DNA from 3 places in the Andreesenia angusta genome. Region 3 is predicted to be linked to each of the others. Evidence: riboswitches for the same ligand, from Rfam matches in the RefSeq annotation. Region 3 holds a riboswitch; each other region holds the start of a gene.
What was found. Region 3 has a riboswitch for S-adenosylmethionine ahead of EUAN_RS01605 (O-acetylhomoserine aminocarboxypropyltransferase/cysteine synthase family protein). Riboswitches for the same ligand answer to the same signal wherever they lie in the genome.
Positions count from the first base shown of each region.

Region 1 (7,890 bases), on a different contig from region 3:
ATAAAGAAGAGCTACAGGACTCCAGCTGGAGAGTTCCCAGTGTTGAAAGGCTTAAACCTGGATATTTCGGAAGGGGAGTTCATATCCATAATGGGCAAGTCTGGAAGCGGAAAGACGACGCTTCTCAACTTGATAGGCTTGCTTGACCGGTTTGACGGAGGAGAGTACGTATTTCGTGGAGAGAACATAACCACTTTCAGCGAAAACAGGAAGTCTGAGTTCAGGAACGACAATATGGGATTTATATTTCAGCAGTTTCACCTTATAGAGTCGCTCACGGTCTACCAAAACATAGAAATCCCACTTCTCTACAGGAAGAGCGGATCCAAAGAGTCTAGAAAAAAGGCCATAGAGGAGAAACTCAGACAGGTGGGGCTTTACGAAAAGCGAATGAACAAGCCGTTTGAACTGTCAGGGGGACAGCAGCAGAGGATAGCCATAGCCAGAGCCCTTGTGACAGACCCATATATAATACTGGCAGACGAACCTACAGGGGCGCTTGACTCGGAGACCAGCAAAGACATAATGGCGCTGCTGAAGGAGCTGAACGACTCTGGGAAGACTATAGTTATGGTCACCCACGACAGCGACCTCAGAAGGTACACCACCAGAGACGTATTTCTCAAAGATGGTGAGTTTGCAGGGGAGGATGCCATATGAATTTCTACAACTTCATAAGAACCGCATGGTACAGCATAAGGGCCTACAAGCTCAGGATATTCCTCACCATGATAGGCATAATCATAGGTATATCCTCGGTATCGGCCATACTGGCTATAGGAGAGGGGCTTAAAGCCGAGGCGTCTTCTTCGATGGAATCTGCCAACTTGAACAAGGTGACAATAGAGTACATGCCTCCAAGCGGACAGGAGGACGCAAGCGCCACTCCTTTTGAGGAAAGCGACATAAGCGAGATAAAGAAGATAGAAGGCGTGAAGGATGTCACCATGAACGACAACCAGAACAACTTTCTGATGGGAACATACCAGGATATGAGCTACTTTGACAAGTCTACAGCTGGAGAGGTCAACAACTACAGCGAAAAGGATGCAAAAAACAATGTTGGATTCGGCAGGGGATTTTCAAAAGCAGAAGCCGAGAGTGACAGCAGAGTTATAATTCTAGGCTACGAGATGGCAAAGCAGCTGTTTGATGACCCGGAAAAGGCCATAGGTAAAGGTGTAACTGTAAAAGGCGAGGTTTTCGAAGTGGTCGGAGTCAAAGAGGAGGTCGCAATGGACATGGGCCTAAACTTCAGCATGGAGTTTTCTGATCCAAATGCAAGCACCATACCAAGCAAGGTTGACTTCGGCGAAGAAGAGACAGACCAGATATGGAATATAAGTGTGGCTCTAGAGCCTGGGGGAGATAAGGACATGGTCTTGACCGAGGTGAAGGACAAGTTATACGAGCTCCATCCAGATATACAGGGAGAGTATATGGAGTTTGACATGGAGAAGATAATAGAGTCTATGCAGAGCGTAATCGGAAATATAACGCTGTTTGTGGCTTTTGTGACAGGCATTTCTCTTCTTGTTGGAGGGATAGGCGTAATGAACATAATGTACGTTTCGGTCACCGAGAGAAAAAGGGAGATAGGCATAAGAAGGGCCATAGGCGCAAAGCCGAAGGACATACTTGTCCAGTTTCTGATAGAGTCCATATTCATAACTGGACTTGGGGGGATAATAGGCATAGCTTTCGGATATCTGTTTTCAATGGCAGTCGGAGCATTCCTTCCGTTTCCGCCGGTCATGACGCTCAAGAACTTCTTGGGAGCTTCTTCTATATCTGTCCTCACAGGCCTGATATTCGGAATAATCCCAGCTTCTAAGGCGGCCAAGCTAGATCCTATAGTTGCCATATATAAATAGAAAAAAGCCTGATTCAAAAGAATCAGGCTTTGTCTATGTGGTCGGGGTGGAGGGACTCGAACCCCCGGCCCCATGGTCCCAAACCATGTGCGCTACCAAACTGCGCTACACCCCGTAAAAACTCAACTACCACATTATATAAAACAGATGGCATAAGTTCAAAGCTCTAAAAAGGTGGTTAAGGCTGAAAAACAGGCTTAAACAGAGTTTAGACTTAAATAAATTCATATATCTCAGTATTAGACAAAGGTAAAATACTGCAGAGCGTACAAGTGGAATTGCAGGTACAATAGTGGTACAATGACAGAAAGGGAGTGATTGAGATGGACAATAAGGAACTGTTGAAAGCCATATCGGATATGATAGACTCTAAGCTTGACCCAATCAGAGACGAAGTAAGCAAAATTGGTACAAGGCTGGACAGCTTAGAGTCTAGATTCGACGGACTAGAGACAAGATTCGATATTCTGGAGGGTAGGTTTGATGGACTAGATACTAGATTCGACAGCCTGGAATCCAGAGTAGAAGGACAGAGGGAGCTGCTTAGTGCATTGGAAGACAGATCGACCACCAATTCAGCTGTGTTGAAAAATATAGAAGAAAAGCTAGTGGACTCTCAAGGCGAAATAGCGAGCCTGAAAAAAAGCATCTCTAGAATAGAGAAGGCCACTGCCGACAACTGGAGCGACATAGTAGACATTAAGTCGAAGATAAGCTAAGAAATCGTTGACTAGCAAAACCATATATGATAACATAAGTTCGTTAAGTTTACAGAATTGCCTTATCAAGAGAGGTGGAGGGACAGGCCCGATGAAGCCCAGCAACCGTTAAAAGCGGTGCTAATTCCTACGGATAGCTATGTCCGGAAGATGAGGGTGCAAAAGAAGATACAGCCCTCTTATTGAGAGGGCTTTTTTTATAGATTTGAAATTGAAAGGAGAAATGAAATAAAATGAAAAAATGGTTCTTTACTTCAGAGTCGGTTACAGAAGGTCACCCAGATAAAATATGCGACCAAATATCAGACTCTATACTAGATGCGATACTTGAAAAAGATCCACTTGCAAGAGTTGCCTGCGAGACTTCAGTAACTACAGGACTAGTGCTTGTAGCTGGAGAGATAACTACAAATTGCTATGTGGACATACCTAGAGTAGTTAGAAACACTATACTAGACATAGGCTACAACAGAGCCAAGTACGGATTTGACGGAGAGACTTGCGGAGTTATAACTTCAATAGGAGAGCAGTCGAGAGACATAGCTCAGGGAGTTGACGAAGCTACCGAGAAGAGAGAAAACAGTGGAGACGAGCTAGACCAGATAGGTGCAGGAGACCAAGGTATAATGTTCGGATTTGCCTGCAACGAGACTAAGGAGCTAATGCCTCTTCCGATCTCGCTTGCGCATAAGCTTGCAAGAAGGCTTACAGAAGTTAGAAAGAACGGAACACTTCCATACCTAAGACCGGATGGGAAAACTCAGGTGACTATAGAGTACCACGACGACAAGCCAGCCAGAGTGGACGCTATAGTAATATCTACACAGCACAGCCCGGATGCGACTCTAGAGGAGATCGAAAGAGACCTTAAAGAGAAGGTAATAGGAAATGTAGTGCCTGCAGAGCTTCTAGACGACAAGACAAAGTACTACATCAACCCTACTGGAAGATTCGTAGTTGGAGGACCTCAGGGAGATGCGGGACTTACTGGAAGAAAGATAATAGTAGACACTTACGGTGGATACTCTAGACACGGCGGTGGAGCTTTCTCTGGAAAAGACGCGACTAAAGTCGACAGATCTGGAGCTTACGCTGCAAGATACGTTGCAAAGAACATAGTTGCGGCAGGACTTGCAGATAAATGTGAAGTTCAGCTTGCGTATGCTATAGGAGTTGCGAAGCCAGTTTCTATACTTGTTCAGACTTTTGGAACAGCTAAGATAGAAGAAGAGAAGATAGAAGAACTTGTAGCTAAGCATTTCGACCTAAGACCAGCGGCTATAATAAGAGACCTTGACCTTAGAAAACCTATATACAAGGCTACAGCTGCATACGGACATTTCGGAAGAGAAGACCTAGACGTAAGCTGGGAGAAGACAGACAAGGCTGAGATACTAAGAAAAGAAGCTTTTGGAAAATAAATAGATGAAAAATCATAAACTCCACAGTACACTACGATTTGGGAAATAAACTAGAACCGTTCAAGCACAAAATCCGGAACTCGCTGTCGCTTAGACACCGGATTCCAGCGTGCTTTCACTTGTTCTGTATTTCAATCAAATCTCCATGATTCTGTGTCGTGCTTATGACATTTTCATTTTCTGCAAATTGAAAGAACCTAAGGTAAGGCCAAAATCTCTAAGTGCAAATGCGCTGTGAAGATTTTGGCCTTATTTTTCTATAGAAGTGTATGGAATGTATACCCTAAATTAATTACAAAAAAGCATAATTTGATATATAATATATTACGGAATGACTTTTAAGGAGGGGAACAAATGGCAACGATAGATTGTAAAGCAATAGCTAAAAAGTTAAGAGAAGAGATAAAGGTGGATATAGAAAAGGCGACAGAAAAGTATGGAGAAAAACCTTTTCTTGAGATAGTTCAGGTGGGGGCTCACCCTTCGTCTGTATCGTATGTTAAAAGCATAATAAAGACTTGTGACAATATGAATGTAAACCACAAGTTCTCGCAGTACGATGAAAACATAACTGAAGACGAGCTAGTGGCTGAAATAGAGAAGCTGAATGCAGACAGCTCTGTTCACGGAGTTATAGTTCAGTATCCGCTTCCAGCTCATATAGACTCAGACAGGATAGCAAACGTGCTTTCGCCAGCGAAAGACGTAGACTGTGTGACTTCCGAGAACCTTGGGAAACTGCTTATGGGAATCAAGGGAATGGTGCCTTGCACTCCAAAGGGAATGATGAGAATACTTAAAGAGTCAGGCGTGGACCTAGTTGGAAAAGATGTAGTCGTTGTAGGAAATGGCCGTACAGTTGGAAGACCGATAACTCAGCTTCTGCTTCAGCAAAATGCTACAGTTACAGTTTGCCACTCTAAGACAAAAGATCTTGCGGCGCATCTTTCAAACGCAGATGTAGTTGTAGGAGCTGCAGGACGTGCTGGACTTATACCTGGAGCTGCAGTGAAAGAGGGTGTAGTGGTAATAGATGCCGCTATAAACGTGCTGGAAGACGGAAGTATAGTTGGAGACGCAGAGTTCGACGCGGTTTCAGAAAAAGCTTCGCTTATAACTCCAGTGCCAGGTGGAGTTGGAACTACTACAAACGCAATGCTTATGGAAAACCTGCTAGAGCTTTTCCTAGACGTAAAAACTAAATAAGAATACACAGAAAGCTACTCATCATATGGGTAGCTTTTTTTATGCACAAATGCAAGTGCTTACATGATATAATGTTGTTAGTTAAATGGCGAGGTTTTTAAATCAAATGGAGGGGAACACAGTGAATAACGAAGAGTTTCAAATGCTTGTGCTGGAAGCGCTAGGTGGGATCAAAGACGAGATAAGTGGTATCAAGGACGATATGGTCACGATGAAAGGCGAGATAAGTGGCATCAAGGACGATATAGTCACGATGAAAGACGAGATAAGTGGCATCAAGGACGATATAGTCACGATGAAAGACGAGATAAGTGGCATCAAGGACGATATAGTCACGATGAAAAATGAGATAGGTAGTATGAAAGTCGAAATAGGAACGCTAAAAGAAGATATGGGCAGTATAAAGCATGAAATAATAGAAATGAAGGGCGATATAAATATGCTACTGGACCAGACTGCCTGTCTTACGGAATTCAAATCAAAGACAGAAAGCAAGCTTAGCTATTTGGAAGAAAGAGAGATAAGCATAGCTGAAATGGTCGGAGAGCATGAAATAGAGATAAGAACACTGAAGAAAAAAATCGTATAGCAAACTAAAAAATAAGGCTTTCTATATGGAAGTCTTATTTTGCGTAAGAAAGTCGATAGAGGAGGTGAAAAATTGCTGGAGATAAATGGCATAATTCAGGAAATAATATACAAGAACGAAGACAACGGCTACACAATAGCTGTACTTGAGAGCGACGACGATGTGTTGACTGTAGTTGGGAATATGCCTCTTGTTTCAGACGGCGAGAACATATCTGTGGAAGGCTCCTTTATAGTCCACAAGACCTATGGCGAGCAGTTCAAGGTGGAGAGCTACAAGCTGGTGGCTCCAAGCACGGAGTCGGGAGTTATAAAGTACCTCTCTTCCGGGCTGCTTCCAGGAGTCGGGGAGAAGACGGCCGAGAAGATAGTGAACGTGTTTGGAACCGAGGCGTTGGACATAATACAGTATAACCCCGAGAGGCTCTCTGAGGTGGAGGGCATAGGCAAGAAGAAGATAGAGAAGATAGCCGACTCGTTTGTGGAGCAGAGGGAGCTAAAGGAAGTCGTGATGTACCTTCAAAACTTCGACATAAATCCGAACTTGGGGATGAAGATATACAAGAAATACGGAAGCGAGACTATAGCCAAGATAAACCAGAATCCCTACAGGCTGTCGGAAGAAGTCTACGGAATAGGTTTCGGACTTACAGACAAGATAGCCCAGAACATGGGGATTGCGAAAGACTCAAGCTACAGGATAAAAGCCGGAATAGTGTACGCCCTGAACAAGAGCGGGATAGATGGACATACCTATCTGCCAGAAGAGGAGCTACTGGCCAGAGCCGCTGAGATACTTAGAATAGACAGAGAACTTATAGAGCAGGGGATAATGGATCTGGCAGTGTCTCAGAAAATTCAGATAGAGGTGTTCGATGGAATCAGGGCAGTCTACAGCATGATTCACTACAACGCAGAGACAGGTGTAAGCAAGAGGATAGTCGAGCTGTCGCAGTCAGAGATAGCGCCGCTAGATGTGGATATAGAGGAAGAGATAGAGCGGCTGGAAGTTGAAAATGGCATGGAATTTGCCAAAAATCAGAAAAAGGCCATAAGGGAGTCGATTTCAAACGGAGTTCTAGTAGTTACAGGGGGACCCGGTACAGGAAAGACGACCACCATAAACAGCATAATAGACATATTCGAGGAAAACAAGCTGGAAGTCATACTGGCGGCCCCTACCGGAAGGGCAGCAAAGCGAATGTCGGAGGCCACAGGAAGAGAGGCCAGCACCATTCACCGCCTGCTGGAGTACACCTTCGGCGACGATACAATAGGCATGTACTTCGGGAAAGACGACGGAGCTCCAATAGAGGCGGACGTCATAATAGTGGACGAGGTCTCGATGGTGGACATAATCTTGATGAACAGCCTTCTTAAAGCCATAACACCTGGCACAAGGCTAATAATAGTAGGGGACACGGACCAGCTTCCGTCTGTAGGGCCGGGGAACGTGCTGAAAGACATAATAGAGAGCAAGATAATCCCTGTAGTAAAGCTGGACGAGATATTCCGCCAGGCCAAGGAAAGCATGATAATAGTCAACGCCCACAGGATAAACAGCGGGGAGAAGCCGTACCTGAACCAGAAGGGCAAGGATTTCTTCCTCATAAGGGAGTCAGACCCCGAGAGCATAGTGGAGACAGTGTTGGAGCTTGCAAAGTATAGACTTCCGAAATTCAATGGCTATGATTCCATGAGAGACATACAGGTGCTTTCATGCAGCAAAAAAGGCGATGTCGGCGTGAACATACTGAACAAGAAGCTACAGCAGGTGTTGAACCCGCCCAAGCACTACAAGCCCGAGAAAAAGGTGGGCGAAGCACTCTACAGGGCTGGAGACAAGATAATGCAGATAAAAAACAACTACAATACAAAGTGGAAGCGAGTATCGCAGGGCAGAGTCATAGGCGAGGGAGAGGGAGTCTTCAACGGCGACCTTGGATATATAGTCTCTATGGACATGGAGGAAGGCGAGCTTCTAGTCGTATTCGATGACGACAGGGAAGTGGTGTACAAGTTCAACCAGCTGGACGAGATAAGGCACGCCTACGCCACGACTGTCCACAAGAGCCAGGGAAG
Region 1 covers NZ_MKIE01000006.1:109,323-117,212, forward strand. Annotated here, with positions in the region: gene EUAN_RS08410 (ABC transporter ATP-binding protein) at 1-660, shown strand, start outside; gene EUAN_RS08415 (ABC transporter permease) at 657-1,874, shown strand; tRNA gene EUAN_RS08420 (tRNA-Pro) at 1,913-1,989, opposite strand; gene EUAN_RS08425 (hypothetical protein) at 2,198-2,593, shown strand; SAM riboswitch class I at 2,653-2,750, shown strand; gene metK (methionine adenosyltransferase) at 2,827-4,014, shown strand; gene EUAN_RS08435 (bifunctional 5,10-methylenetetrahydrofolate dehydrogenase/5,10-methenyltetrahydrofolate cyclohydrolase) at 4,369-5,220, shown strand; gene EUAN_RS08440 (coiled-coil domain-containing protein) at 5,342-5,809, shown strand; gene recD2 (SF1B family DNA helicase RecD2) at 5,882-7,890, shown strand, end outside.
Region 1: another riboswitch for S-adenosylmethionine. It lies ahead of metK (methionine adenosyltransferase); the one in region 3 lies ahead of EUAN_RS01605 (O-acetylhomoserine aminocarboxypropyltransferase/cysteine synthase family protein).

Region 2 (7,890 bases), on a different contig from region 3:
AAGCAGATGGGTTTTAAAGACGTCCGAGGAGCTGATATATCGAGCGAAGTGGTTGAAAAGGCGAAGCAGATGGGAGCCATAGACTGTGGCAGCACAAGGCTTGAAGATATTATCCCAGAAGCGGACCTGGTAGTATTCTCTGTATACCCGGAGCTTACTACAAGACTCATAGTGGATAATATGGACAGCTTCAAGAGCGGGGCGATTCTGACAGATGTGGCTGGGATAAAGGAAAAGCTGATAGCTGACATAGCACCACACCTGAGAGAGGATGTGGACTTCGTGGCCGGGCATCCCATGGCCGGAAAAGAGACAAGTGGAATAGAGTCGGCAGACCCCGGTATATTCATAGGGGCGAACTATATAATAACTCCTACAGAGCAGAACAAGAGAGAGAACATAGAGCTTGTAAAAGAGATAGTGAGGGGAATGGGCTTTAAAAACGTGGTAGAGACTAAGCCGTCCACGCACGACGAGAACATAGCCTATGTAAGCCAGCTTCCGCACATAGTGGCCGTGGGGATGGTCAACTGCAAAGACGTAGAAGACGTATCGCTATTTGCCGGCGGAAGCTACAGGGACACCACAAGGATAGCTAGGATAAACGCCGAGCTCTGGAGCGAGCTCTTTATAGAGAACAGGTCTCACCTTGTGGAGCAGATAGATCTCTTTCTAGATTACACAAAAAACATAAGGGATGCGATAGAAGCCGAAGACTCAGCGAGCCTCAAGGAGATGCTCAGAGAATCGCATAGCAGAAAAGGGGAGATAGTGGATGAAAAAGCTTAAAATAGACCTTCCAGAAAAGCAGTACGACATACTCATAGAGAAGGGCCTTAGAAGGCAATTTGGCTCAGAGATAAAAAAACTGTATACTAATAAAAAAATATTTATAATTACAGACCAGAACGTATATAATATATATGGAGAAGAGTTCGAGAAAGACTTGAAGTCGAATGGATTCGAGCCTTATTTCACAGTGGTGGAGCCGGGCGAGAAGAGCAAGTCCATAGCGGTGCTTGAGAGCGTATATGACTCACTGTTGGACAAGGAAATCACCAGGTCAGATATGATAGTTGCCCTTGGAGGCGGAGTAGTCGGGGACTTAACGGGCTTCGTGGCAGCAACGCTTCTAAGGGGAATAAGGTTTATGCAGATACCTACTTCGCTATTGGCGCAGATAGACAGCAGCGTAGGCGGGAAAGTGGCTGTAAACCTGGAAAAAGGCAAGAACCTTGTCGGCAACTTCTACCATCCGGACGCAGTGCTGATAGACCCTGAGATGCTGTTGACGCTTGAAAAGAGGTATTTCTACGACGGAATGGCCGAGGTCATAAAATACGGTTGCATCAAGAGCGAAGAGCTCTTCAGAATGCTTGAGTCATACGTGACGGAAGAGGAATTCTTCGACAACATAGATGATATAATATACAGATGCTGCGACATAAAGAGGGCCGTGGTGGAGGAAGATGAAAAAGACACTGGAAACAGGATGCTGCTGAACTTCGGGCACACTCTAGGGCACGCTGTAGAGAAATGCTTCGGATATGAAAAGTACACCCATGGAGAAGGCGTTGCAATAGGCATGTACAATATAACGCTTAGGAGCGAAGCGAAGGGCGAGACAGAGGCAGGAGTGGCTGAAAGCATAAAGTCGCTGCTTGTGAAGTACAAACTGCCATACGAGATGCCTGAGATGGACGAAGAGGAAGTGAAAAAGGCCATCGGGCTCGACAAGAAGAGCAGCAGCGGCAGCATAACGCTTATACTTGTAAAGAGGATAGGAGAGAGCTACCTTAAAAAGATAGCCAAAGAGGAGATAGTAGACTACATTTAAAACGATTGGGGGATTTAGCATGAAATCAGTCAAGATAAACCCTATGACTCTGGAAGGCGAGATAAACATACCGCCTTCTAAGAGCATGAGCCATAGAGCGATAATATGTGCAAGCCTTTCGCGCGGAGAGAGTCTGATACATAATATATCTTATTCGGACGATATAATAGCGACTATAGAGGGGATGAAGGCACTTGGAGTAGAGGTGTTGGAGGAGATTCTAGACCAAGACACAGGCACATACAGCCTCAGGATAAAGGGAGTGGAGGAGTTCAAGCTCCAGAGCGACTCTGTAAACTGCAAAGAATCTGGCTCGACCATAAGGTTTCTAATACCGATACTGATGCTTGCAGGAGAGAAGTTTAATATAACTGGAGAGGGAAGGCTTGTAGAGAGGCCACTTGACACCTATTACAGGATATTCGATCAGCAGGGTATAAAATATGCAAATACAGGAGGCATTCTGCCGCTTGAAATAGAGGGGTGCTTAAAGCCGGGCACTTTCAGCATAGAGGGCAATATAAGCTCCCAGTTTATAACTGGACTTCTGTTTACACTGCCTCTTTTGGACGGCGATTCAAGGATAGTCGTAACAGAGTCGGAGCTTGAGTCTAAGGGCTATGTGGATCTGACTATAGACATACTCAGAAAATTCGGCATAGAGATAGAGAACAGGGATTACAAGGAGTTTTTCATAAAGGGAAACCAGAGCTACGTAAGCCGCGAGTACAAGGTGGAAGGAGACTACTCTCAGGGCGCTTTCTGGATAGTGGCTGGACTGCTTGACGGAAAGATAGTATGCAACGACCTGGAAAAGTCTTCTCTTCAAGGCGACAAGGAAGTCGTGGAGATAGTAGAGAGAATGGGCGGAAATATATCGGTATCTGAAGACAGCATAACAGTGGAGAAGTCGGAGACTAGAGGGACTGTCATAGATGCTTCCCAGTGCCCAGACATAATACCTGTGCTCAGCGTACTGGCTGCGCTAAGCGAAGGAGAAACCAGAGTTATAAACGGAAAGAGACTCAGAATAAAAGAGTCGGACAGGATAACATCCACTAGAACGGAGCTTGAGAAGCTAGGAGCCGACATAAGAGAAGAAGGCGACGGGCTTGTGATAGTAGGAAAGCCTATGCTTGAAGGCGGAGCGGTGCTGGACAGCTGGAACGACCACAGAATAGCCATGGCCATGGGAGTGGCGTCCATAAGGTGCAAGAAGCCTGTAGAGATAACGAACAGCGGTTCTGTATCCAAGTCCTACCCTCACTTCTGGGAGGACTTCAAGAAACTAGGAGGTGTGGTAGATGAGCGGAATATGGGGTAGCAACTACAAGCTTTCAATCTTCGGGGAGTCACATGGAAAGGCCATAGGCATGGTTTTAAACGGGCTTCCGGTGGGGATAGAGCTCGACATGGAGCAGATTTCAAAAGAGATGGAGAGAAGAGCTCCAGGAAGAGACAATCTCTCCACACCTAGAGTGGAGGGCGACCAGTTTGAGATAGTCAGCGGGATACTCGACGACACCACTACGGGGGCGCCGCTTTGCTCTATGATCTGGAACTCAAGCCAGAGGTCTAAAGACTACAGCCATATAAGGTATGTGATGAGGCCGGGGCATGCAGACTACCCTGGATTTGTGAAGTACAAGGGGTTCAACGACTACAGAGGCGGAGGGCATTTCTCTGGAAGGATAACTGCGCCTGTGGTCTTTGCTGGAGCGGTGGCCAAGCAGATACTTGCCAGAAAAGGCATAACTGTAGGGGCCCATATAAAGAGCATCGGGTCAGTCAGCGAAGAGTCTTTCGACGCTGTGAACTTGAACGCCGAGACGCTACTGGAGCTTGCCAAAAAGCCTTTCCCGGTGATAGACGAAAGTGCAGGAGAGGCCATGAAGCAAGTTATACTGGAGGCCAAAGAGGAGCTTGACTCTGTAGGCGGAACGGTGGAAGTAGGCGTCACTGGGATACCTGTGGGGATAGGAGATCCGTTCTTCGACTCGGTGGAGAGCAAGATAGCGAGCCTTGTGTTCTCGGTTCCGGGGACCAAAGGGCTGGAGTTTGGAGCAGGCTTTGCCATAAGCGATATGAAGGGCTCCGAGTCCAACGACGAGTACTATATGGACGGAGATGCTGTAAAGACATATACAAACAACAACGGAGGCATTACAGGGGGAATTTCAAACGGAATGCCGATAGTATACTCTGTGGCGATAAAGCCCACTTCTTCTATATCCAAGAAGCAGAGGACTATAGACGTGAAAGAGCAGAGTGAGACGGAGCTTGAAGTGCACGGCAGACATGACCCTTGCATAGTCCACAGAACGGTTCCTGTGCTGGAAGCCATAACGGCCATAGCGATACTTGACCTAATGCTTGGAACGGAAGGAGCGAGCGGATTTGAACCTAGATGATATAAGAGTGCAGATAGACGAGATAGATGAGAAGCTGACGGCGCTCTTTGAAAAGAGAATGGACTTGGTGCTCCAAGTGGCCAAGTACAAAGAAGAGACAGGGCAGAAGATATTCGACAGCGAGAGAGAGAAAAAGGTCATAGATAAGAACAAGGGATACCTCAAGAACAAGGCGTACGAGAAGTCGCTAGAGGACTTCTACAACGACATGATGGCTATAAGCAGAAAGTTTCAGGCCAAGCAGATATTCTCAAGCGATATAGAGGATATATCGGACTCTGAAGTCGAGAAAATAGTGAAGCTGGCTAAAACCAGAAAGGCAAGCCCTAAGGTGTGCTACCAGGGAGTGCCTGGAGCCTACAGCGAAGAGGCCCTTATAGCTACTTTCGGGCCTGACACAGAGAGGGTAAACGTAAAGGAGTTTGAAGACGTATTCAATAAGCTTCAAGAAGAGGATATAGACTACGGAATACTCCCTATAGAGAACTCCTCCACAGGGAGCATCTCGGAGGTCTACGACCTTATGAGGGAATACGGATACTATGTGGTGGGAGAGACGAGCATAAAAGTGGACCAGAACTTGCTTGGAGTTCCCGGAACTTCGCTAGAAGACATAGCGGAAGTCTACTCACACCCTCAGGGGCTTAAGCAGAGCGAGGAATTCCTAAAGCAGCATGGCGACTGGAAGCTGGTGCCTTTCAGGAATACGGCCGAAAGCGCAAAGCTGGTGAGCGAATCCGGCTCCAAGGAGAAGGCAGCCATAGCCAGCAGAAGAGCTGCTGAGCTATACGGACTCGAGGTAGTAGAGCCTAGCATAAATTACAACAATAACAACCACACAAGATTTGTGATAATAGGGAAGAACTTGGAGATAAACGACGACGCCAACAAGGTCAGCATAATATTTGCGGCACCTCACAAAGCAGGGGCTCTTTACGGAGCGCTTAGCTATTTTGCAGAGAACAATTTGAATATGCAGAGGATAGAGTCCAGGCCTGTGATAGAGAAGTCGTGGGAATATTTCTTCTATATAGACTTCGAGGGCAATCTGAAAGACGAAAACCTGAAGAAGGCCATAGTTGAGATAGAGAGGAACAGCACCTACTTTAAACTCCTTGGAAACTACAAAAGCCATATATAGGGGACTGCGAGGAGGAGACATGAGATTGAAGGAACATATAATACTAATTGGAATGCCGGGCTGCGGAAAGACCAGCTTTGGGAGAGACATTGCCAAGCAGCTAGGAGTAGAGCTTTACGACACTGACGAATTCCTAGAAAAGATGCAGGGCAAGAGCATACCAGATATATTCCAAGAAGAGGGCGAAGACCGCTTCAGGAAGTACGAGACCGAGTCGCTGAGGGCCGTGCTAAAGAAAGGCCCGGCTGTAATAGCTACAGGCGGAGGAATAGTGAAGCTTCCTGAGAACAGGGAGCTGATGAAAAACGGTGGGACTGTGGTATTTATAGACAGGCCGCTCGACAATATATTCTCTGACGTAGACACGGAGTCGAGGCCGCTTCTTTCGCAGAACAAGGAAAGGCTTCAAAGCCTTTACGAAGAGAGGTATGATCTCTTCGTTGAAACGGCAGACTTGAGAGTCGTGAACGACAGGTGCTACGAAGAAGTGCTAGAAGAGATAGTGGAGACTGTAAAAGACATAGTGGAAGGGGCTGAGTAACTTGAAGATACTCGTAATAAACGGACCCAATATAAACATGCTTGGAATAAGGGAAAAGGACATATACGGATCTGACAACTTCGAGAGTTTGAACGAAGGAGTGGAGGAAAAAGCTAGAGAGCTTGGGCTCGAGGTGGAGCTCTACCAGAGCAATATAGAGGGCGAAATAGTGACGAAGATACAGCAGGCTTATGGCGTGTTTGACGGCATAGTCATAAACCCAGGGGCCTACACCCACTACAGCATAGCCATACTGGATGCCTTAAAAGCTGTCTCGATACCGACTGTAGAAGTGCATATAAGCAATATACACAAGAGGGAAGAGTTCAGGAAGAAGTCCGTGACTGCAGAAGCCTGCATAGGGCAGATTTCAGGACTTGGAGTATACGGCTACAGCCTTGCGCTTTCAGGCCTCAAGCAGTACCTCTCGGAGAGGAAATATCTGCTTGACAGATAGACATATGTAAAATATAATGTATGGAATAGACAACTGAATAAAACTCATCAAGAGAGATGGAGGGACTGGCCCTATGAAATCCGGCAACCTGACTTGCAAGTCGAGGTGCTAAATCCAGCGGTATAGCCGATAGATGAGAAGTGAAAACTCCTTTCGGCGAAAGGAGTTTTTTTGTACAAAATTACAGAAGAGAGAAGGGAAGTATATGCCAATAGTAATACCTAGCGCACTGCCAGCGTACAAGACGCTTACAGACGAGAATATATTCATAATGGGCGCCCAGAGGGCGAAAGAACAGGACATAAGGCCGATAAAGATAGCCATACTGAATTTGATGCCCACCAAGATAGAGACAGAGACTCAGCTTTTAAGGCTGCTTGGAAACACTCCACTTCAGGTGGAGATAACGCTGCTCAGAACAGCTAGCTACGAATCCAAAAACACCGCGAAAGAGCATCTGGGAAGCTTCTACACTACTTTTGACAAGGTTAAAGACAAGCGATTCGACGGCATGATAATAACAGGGGCGCCTGTAGAAAATATGGACTTTGAAGACGTAATATACTGGGAAGAGCTGAAAGAGATAATGGACTTCACAAAGACTAACGTGACATCTACATTCCATATCTGCTGGGGAGCTCAAGCGGGGCTCTATTACCACTACGGAGTGGAGAAGTTCAACCTTCCTAAAAAGCAGTTCGGCATATTCAAGCACAAGACAAACGAGAAAAAGATACAGCTTCTGAGAGGGTTTGACGATGAGTTCTATGCCCCGCATTCAAGGCATACAGGTGTAAAGACAGATATGATACTCCAAAACGGAAGGCTTGAGATATTGGCTCATTCGGAGGCGGCAGGCCCATATCTGATAATGGGAGATGACGGCAAGCATATCTTCGCCACAGGACACTCTGAATACGACCAGTACACGCTCTACGGAGAGTATATGAGGGACTTCAACAAGGGGCTGGAAGTCGAGCTTCCAGAGAACTACTTCCCGGAAAACGACACTGATAAGGCTCCGCCTGTAATCTGGAGAGCGCATTCCAATCTGCTTTTCTCCAACTGGCTGAACTACTACGTATACCAGCAGACACCGTTTGTGCTTTAAGAGAGCAGATTATGCTCTCTTTTTTTATGCTGAAAATATGCTATAATATTTACGAGGTGGGACGATGCTAAAAGAAATAGAATACAGAGAGATAGACGAAGGTCTACTGAAAAAAAGATATATACTTGTGGACCTTAGAAGCCCAAAGGAATACGCTGAGTTCACTATTCCGGGGGCTATAAACATACCGATTTTCGACAATGCGGAGAGGGAGCTTATAGGCTACACCTATATGAGGGATTCCATAGAGAAGGCCAAGACCATGGGAGTCAACATAGTGGACAGAAAGCTTCCAGAGATATACGAGCAGATAAAGAAGCTAGAAGACGAGTACAGCTCCATAATCTGCTTCTGCGAGAGAGGCGGAATGAGGAGCACTTCGCTTGTAGGGC
Region 2 covers NZ_MKIE01000008.1:57,800-65,689, forward strand. Annotated here, with positions in the region: gene EUAN_RS09390 (prephenate dehydrogenase) at 1-789, shown strand, start outside; gene aroB (3-dehydroquinate synthase) at 776-1,837, shown strand; gene aroA (3-phosphoshikimate 1-carboxyvinyltransferase) at 1,857-3,161, shown strand; gene aroC (chorismate synthase) at 3,142-4,248, shown strand; gene pheA (prephenate dehydratase) at 4,235-5,389, shown strand; gene EUAN_RS09415 (shikimate kinase) at 5,415-5,930, shown strand; gene aroQ (type II 3-dehydroquinate dehydratase) at 5,932-6,387, shown strand; SAM riboswitch class I at 6,429-6,527, shown strand; gene metA (homoserine O-acetyltransferase MetA) at 6,593-7,498, shown strand; partial or broken gene EUAN_RS09430 (rhodanese-like domain-containing protein) at 7,563-7,890, shown strand, end outside.
Region 2: another riboswitch for S-adenosylmethionine. It lies ahead of metA (homoserine O-acetyltransferase MetA); the one in region 3 lies ahead of EUAN_RS01605 (O-acetylhomoserine aminocarboxypropyltransferase/cysteine synthase family protein).

Region 3 (7,890 bases):
CAAGGCTTTCTCTTTAACTCGACCTCTACGCCTTATGTCCTCGAGCAGCACCGTTAAATCCTGAATATGGCCTAATTCGTCCTGATATCTTTTAAGTACCTCGTCTAATCCGTCTGATCCAGCCATCTCCATATGGTATCTGTATTTTTTTAGAGCCAGCCTCAGCTTGTGGTACGAACTATAGTCCTCGTTCAACTCTTTTATACGCTTTAAAAACTTCTTTCTCAGCACTTTGGCTCGTCTCATATAGTGCCTTACTAGTTCTGGGCTGTCCATGCCTTCAAAAGTAGATTTCAGCGCAGATTCCAGGCTGGAGCGAACTTCCTCGACACTCCATAGCTCTATCTTCTGTCCGATGGAGTCTTTAAGCTTTTCTTCTTCTAGCTTGAGCTCCTCTGCATATCCTTCTAAACCTTTGTATGCAGAAACACTTATAATCTGAACTTGAATATCTCTTAAGTCACTGAAGTCTTTGAAATAGCTTTTTAGCCTTGAATAGTTTTCTCGTAGCCTGATTTCTCCGCGACTCTCTTCTTCAATATCCATAGCCAGCTCTATTATAGGCATGACCTTTCTTATGGCGACCCTGAAGTCATGTATCTCTGCTTCCTCGAGCTCTGACAGAAGACACCTATAATGGCTTTCTACTCTTGCGAAGCTTTCATCGATAAGTTCCAGCAAATAGGCTGCTTCCATAAAATCACTCCTCAGTTTAAAAGCACATTCAAAATCCTCTGACTATAGTAGCTCCTCTATACGGTAGCTCTCCTCTTTCGAAGTATCCACCAGCTTGCCGTCTATCTTCACTATTGGCCTGTCTATCTTATGAGGGTATATAAAGGCAACCTCTCCTATCTCCCCTGTATTCAGCTTCACTTTTGTGCCTAGATAGAAAGACGCTATATTGTTTAAAAACACGTCTGAAATTTTTATATCCAGCTTCCCATACGCTATCTCCTTTATCTCTAGAAAAGTCTCGAAAGGAGTCTGTTTCTTCTTGTATACTCTCTCGGAGGTTATGGCGTCGTATATGTCGGCTATACTGACTATCTTGGCATACGTCCCTATCTCTACATCTTTTAGCCCTGTAGGATAGCCGCTTCCGTCTATTTTTTCATGGTGGTAGAGCACAGCCTCCTTTATCTCATCCTTTATTCCGGGCATATTCTTGCATATTTCATACCCAAGTGAAGGGTGCTGCTTCATAACCTCGAATTCGTAATTGTCCAGAGGACCTCTCTTGTTGAGTATGCTGTTTGGGACTCTTGACTTCCCTATGTCATGCAAAAGCCCAGCCTTTATTATGTCGTTTATCTCGTCTTCCTCCATCCCCATCCACTTGGCTATGAGCATAGAGTAAAGCGCCACGTTCACGGAGTGGGTGTAGGTGTATTCGTCTATGCCCCTTACGCTGTTTATGGAGTCTACAACTCTGAAAATATCCTCTGAGTTTGCCAGCAGCTCTTTTGACATCTCAGATATAGCTTCTAGATTCGGCTTCTTCCCAGAGGCTATATCTTGGAATATGGACTTTATTTCAGACACATCTTTAGAGTACTGCTTTACAAATTTCTCAGTTTTAGACTTAGGTTCAAAGGAACCTTTTAACCCATAGCCTTCAGCTGAAGAGTCCACTAGAATCTTAAACACCTTGTTGTCTATCAGCTTCTCTATGAGCTTTCTGTCGACTTCGTTTCCTCTAACTGCAAGTGGTATATTTCTGCCGCTTATGTATATGTCTTCAGCTAAGACATCTCCTGCCACGCAATCCTTTAAATGTTTTCTTGTATTCATATGCTCCACCTCTCTTGATTATGTGGTGAATTTATACCCTTTAATTTCATTTGTAACAAAATAAAAGAGCCTATTTTACTAAATCAGCTCTTTTATTTCGTAGCTCTCTGTTTTCGATATATCTACAAGTCCATTTTCCAGCTTGACTATCGGCTTGTCGAGCTTGTGCGGATATACAAATGCAACTTCTCCAACTTCACCTGTGTTCAACTTCACCTTCGCTCCCACATAGAAGAAGGCTATATTTTGCAAAAATACATTCTTGACCTCTATGTCCAGCTTTCCATACTCGCTTTCCTTTAGCTCTTTAAACACTTCAAAAGGAGTCTTTCTGGCCTTGTAAGGTCTTTCTGAGGTCATGGCGTCGTAAACATCTGCCACTGCAACTATCTTGGCATAAAGCCCTATGTCGGCTGCGCCTAGCTCCTGAGGATATCCTGTGCCATCCATCTTCTCATGGTGAAGAAGAACCGCTTCTTTCACATCGCTCCTTATCGAGTCTATTCCCCCGCAGAGCTCATATCCTATGAGGGGGTGCTCTTTTATCTTGTCAAATTCGGCCTCTGTAAGAGGTCCTTTTTTGTCAAGTATCCACTTCGGAACCTTCGCCTTACCTATGTCGTGCAGAAGCCCCGCTTTCATAACGTCCTCTATACTTCTTTCATCAAGTCCCATCCACTTGGCTATCATCATGGAGTAGAGCGCCACATTTATAGAATGTGTGTACGTGTATTCGTCCGAACCTCTTAGACTCTTTATAGACTCCACAACTCTGAATATATCCTCTGAGTTTTCCAGCAGCCCTTTCGACATGTCTGCAATCTCTTCTAAGTCTACCTTTTTGCCGGAGGCTATATCTTGAAACAGTTGCTTGTAGCGCTTTAGGTCATGCGTGTACTGCACCATAAGCTTCCTTGTTTTTTCAGGAACTACGTTCAGGCTGAAGTCCTCCACAAGCACTCGGAAAACCCTTCCCTCTATAAGCCTGTCCATCAGCTTGTTGTCTATGACGTTGCCCTCTACGGCTATAGGTATGTTCCTGCCAGGGATATATATGTCTTCAGCTATTACATCTCCATTTTTGCAATCTTTTAAGTGCTTTCTAATTTTCAAATTCCTCACCCCAAAACATATGTATTAATCTGATTATACCCTAAAGACACCGGTACAAATATCTTTATTTTCTATTTAAGTACAAAAGGCCCAGCAACAGATTTCTCTGCCGTCGGGCCTTTTGTATTAAAATGACTTTTTAAGTTGGTTCATAGCGTACTCCAGATTTTCTCTTCTAGTGGCTATATTGAGCCTTTGAAACCCTTCCCCTTCGCTTCCAAATATAGTTCCGCTGTTCAGCCAAAGCTTGGACTGCTCTACTATAATTCTGTCTAGCTCTTCTTGGGAAAGTCCGTACTCGCTGAAGTCAAGCCACAGCAAATAGGTAGACTCAGGCTCTACCAACTTCACCTTCGGAAGATGAGCTGAAAGATAATTTCTCACGAACTCTATATTTTCAAGCAGGTAATCTCTAAGCTCCCAGTACCATTCCCTTCCGTGTCTATAAGCTTCCTCGCAAGCTATGATGCCGAACACATTCAGGTTGCTGTACCCGCTTATCTCTATCTCCCTGTTCACAATCTCTCTAAGCCTATTATTCGCTACAAATATATTGGCGTTTTGAAGCCCCGCCTGGTTGAAAGTCTTTCCGGGAGAAGTGCATATCAAACTGAACTCCTTGAAGCTCTCGTCTACATTCCAGAACGGGATATGTTTCCTGGTGTAGGCGAAGTCTGAATGGGCTTCGTCTGAAATCACCACGACTCCATGCCTTTTGCATATGCTCCCCACTCTGAGTAGCTCCTCTTCTGTCCAAACTCTTCCCACTGGATTGTGAGGAGAGCAGAGTATAAACAGCTTCACATTTTCCTCGACTATCTTCTGCTCCAGGTCTTCGAAGTCCATCTGGTACACGCCGTCAATTTGCAGTAGTGGGCTGTTTACGACTTTTCTGCCGTTGTTCTCTATGCTCTTGAAGAAAGGGTAGTATACGGGCTTCTGAACCATCACCGAGTCGCCTGGCGAAGTGAGTCCCCTTATAACTGCGTTTATAGTGAAAACTATCCCAGGAGCCACTTTGAACCATTCGTCTTCAAGCTCTAGAGAGTGCACGTCTCTGTACCAAGACTTAACACTCTCAAAGTAAGAGCTCTTGGGCTCCGAATATCCAAATATGCCGTGCTGACATCTCTTCACCATCGGGTCCGTGACCTCTGGCGGCAGCCTGAAGTCCATATCCGCCACCCACAGCGGAAAGAGATCCTCGGGCTTATGCCTTTCTCTGTGAAAGTCGTATTTCAAGGAGTTCGTATTTTTCCTGTCTACCTTTTCGTCGAAATTATATCTTCCCAATTTACTCACCTCCAAGTGCTCTCTGAAGATCCTCTATTATGTCCTCTGATGATTCAATTCCCACTGAAAGTCTGAGTAGTCTGCTGTTGACTCCAAGCCTCTCTCTTATCTCCTCAGGTATGTCGGCATGAGTCTGAGTAAGCGGATAGGTCATAAGGCTCTCCACTCCGCCAAGACTCTCTGCAAAGAATATGAGCTTTAGTCTTCCAAGCACTTCCGATACAATCGACTCGTCCACTACAGTAAAAGATATCATAGAGCCGAATCCGCTTGTCTGCTCTTTGGACAGCTCGTATCCAGGGTGATCTGGAAGTCCCACGTAGTAGACCTGATCTACTTTCTCGTGAGATTTCAGCCAGTTTGCAACCTCGATTGCGTTCTGCTCCTGTCTGTCAAGCCTAACCCCAAGCGTCTTTATTCCCCTTAGTATAAGCCAGCTGTCGAAAGGGGCCAGCACCGCTCCGACCGAGTTCTGTATAAATCTGATCTGCTCTCCAAGTTCCGCTCCAGCTGTAACGACAAGCCCTGCCAGCGTATCGTTATGCCCTCCCAAGTACTTTGTAGCAGAGTGAACCACTATGTCCGCCCCAAGTGCTATGGGTTTTTGGTAGTAAGGCGTCAAGAAAGTGTTGTCCACTATAGTCAGCAGGCCTTTTTCCTTGGCGTAAGCTGAAACAGCTCCGATGTCAGTCACCTTCATGATCGGGTTTGAAGGAGTCTCTATAAAAAGAGCCACTGTGTTTTCGTTGACAGCCGACTTTATGTTCTCTAAGTCTTGGGTGTCAACGTAAGTGGCCTTTATGCCGTACTTGCCGTATATCTCCTCGAATATCCTGTAAGTCCCCCCGTACAGGTCGTCCGAAACCACTATGTGGTCGCCAGGCTTGAATATGGATATCACTGCCGATATGGCTGCCATTCCGGTGGAGAAAGCCAGCCCTTCAGCGCCGCCTTCCAGCTTGGCTATTGTCTTCTCTAGCTCCTCCCTAGTCGGGTTCTGAGTCCTGGAGTAGTCATACCCTGTAGACTCGTTTAGACCCGGATGTCTGAACGTAGCAGACTGGTATATCGGGAAGCTTATCGCCCCTGTTTTCTCATCTATGCATCTGTATCCTCTAACTACTTCTGTTTCCTTTCTCATTCCAATCCCCCTATATCTATATCTGCGAAAGCGCCTGCTCTATATCTTCTATTATATCTTCTATATTCTCTATCCCCACAGAGACCCTTACAGTCTCTGGCTTCACTCCAGCACCTATCTGTTCCTCTTCGCTAAGCTGCTGATGTGTAGTTGATGCTGGATGTATTATAAGCGACTTGGCATCCCCTACGTTTGCAAGGTGCGAGAATATCTCAACGCTCTCTATCAGCTTCTTACCCGCTTCATAGCCGCCTTTAACTCCAAAAGTGAAAACAGCTCCTGCACCTTTTGGAAGGTATTTGTCTTTAAGTGATTTATACTTGCTAGATGCAAGCCCCGAATAGCTCACCCACTCCACTTTAGGGTGACTCTCCAGGAACTCTGCCAGCTTTTCTGCATTTGAAACATGTCTCTCCACTCTCAGCGAAAGAGTCTCTAGCCCCTGAAGCAGCAAAAACGCGTTGAAAGGTGAAAGGCACGCCCCAGTATCCCTTAATAGAGTCGTCCTGACTTTGAATATATAGGCCGCATTTTGGAAAGCGTCCCAGAAACGAAGCCCATGGTACGATTCATCCGGCTCTGTGAACCCTGGGAACTTGCCGCTGCTCCAGTCGAAGCTTCCTCCGTCCACTATCACGCCTCCGATACTTGTACCGTGGCCTCCTATGAACTTGGTCGCAGAGTGCACAACTACGTCGGCCCCATGCTCTATCGGCCTGCATAGGTAAGGAGTCGCAAATGTGTTGTCCACTATGAGAGGTATCCCGTTTTCGTGGGCTATCTTGGCTATAGCCTCTATGTCGGCTATATTCCCCTCTGGATTTCCTATAGTTTCGGTGAACACAGCTTTTGTGCCTTCGTCTATGGTGCTCGCTATCTCATCCAGCTTGCCAGGGTCTACAAACTTCACGTTTACTCCAAAGTTCTTAAGCGTGTGCTTGAAAAGCGTGTAAGTTCCTCCGTAGATAGTAGACGCTGAAACTATATTGTCCCCTGCCTTGGCTACGTTCAGTATAGAGTATGTGATTGCAGCCATTCCAGAGGCAGTTGAAACTGCTCCAACTCCACCCTCTAGCTGGTTTACCCTCTCCTCGAAAGTGCCGTTTGTAGGGTTTGTGATTCTGGTGTATATGTTTCCAAGCTTGTTTAGCCCGAACAGATCCGCCGCATCCTGAGTGTCGTCGAACACATAGGAAGTAGTCTGGTATATAGGCACCGCCCTAGACTTTGTGTCTCTGTCTACCGTCTGTCCCCCGTGAAGCTGTACTGTTTCAAATCTAAGTTCTTTTTTGTTCATTTATATCCCCTCCTGAAATTTATCGTTGCAACGAAAAAAGGTCTCTCTGAGATTACAGAAAGACCTTCAATTATCTTCTCTCATCTCTCAGGCTATGCCTGCTGGATTTAGCACCTTCAGGTTTCACAAAACCTGTGGTTGCCGGGCTTCAAAGGGCCAGTCCCTCCACCGCTCTAGATAAGAAATACTATTCAATTTTATCTTATGTAATTCTATCAATTTACTATGTATATGTCAACAGATTTTATTTAGGGTCAAAATCTATTTCTTTTACCTGTCTTCTATGCTATTATTCTACTTGCTGTACTATTTTATTTTGAATTCTAGACGGCTTAGAGGGTATAATACCTAATAGGAATGTTTTTGGAAAGGAGATTCATTATGAACAGAATAAAAGTCCTAGTAGTAGATGATTCTGCTTTTATGAGGAAGATTATAAAGGATGCTATAGATTCCCAAAACGATATGACTGTGGTCGGCACGGCCCGAGACGGAATAGATGCGCTTGAGAAGATCAAGTCACTAAGGCCAAATGTGGTGACGCTTGACGTGGAGATGCCCAGGATGAACGGCCTAGAGGCGCTAAAGGAAATCATGAAGAAAACTCCTACAAAGGTTATAATGGTGAGTTCCCTTACGGCGGCAAACGCCGAGACCACTATGGAATGCCTTACCCTAGGAGCTGTGGACTTCATACAGAAGCCTTCCGGCAGCATCTCGCTTGACTTCTCGAAAGTCGAAGACGACCTGCTGGAAAAAATTCGGTCTGCTCCCAGTATAAATGTAGATCGACTTGTTGCAAGGCCAGCTAGAAAACCGGCGCTCGCTTCTAAAGAACCTGTTGAAAAGACGACACCGCCTGCCGCCAAGCGAACACTGTCAAGCGTAAGGCAGTCTGGATCAAACAAACTGCTCTTGATAGCCTCTTCTACTGGAGGTCCTCGGTCTCTTGAAAACGTGGTTCCACTTCTTCCGGCGAGCATTGGATGTCCCGGCATAATCGTGCAGCATATGCCACCCGGGTTCACCAAGTCGCTGGCTGAAAGGCTGAACAGAGCGTCCGCACTCACAGTGGTGGAGGCCAAAGATGGAGATGTTCTGAAAAAAGACACACTATATATAGTCCCTGGAAATTACCACTTAGGCCTTAAGAAGTCTGGAAGCGAGATCAGGATCTACCTTGACAGCTCTGACAGGATAAACGGTGTCAGGCCAGCTGCAGACTTCACCTTCAAGTCCGCTGTGGATATCT
Region 3 covers NZ_MKIE01000001.1:337,526-345,415, forward strand. Annotated here, with positions in the region: gene EUAN_RS01580 (CHAD domain-containing protein) at 1-696, opposite strand, end outside; gene EUAN_RS01585 (HD-GYP domain-containing protein) at 739-1,794, opposite strand; gene EUAN_RS01590 (HD-GYP domain-containing protein) at 1,873-2,907, opposite strand; gene EUAN_RS01595 (MalY/PatB family protein) at 3,034-4,200, opposite strand; gene EUAN_RS01600 (trans-sulfuration enzyme family protein) at 4,202-5,341, opposite strand; gene EUAN_RS01605 (O-acetylhomoserine aminocarboxypropyltransferase/cysteine synthase family protein) at 5,358-6,638, opposite strand; SAM riboswitch class I at 6,716-6,822, opposite strand; gene EUAN_RS01610 (protein-glutamate methylesterase/protein-glutamine glutaminase) at 7,020-7,890, shown strand, end outside.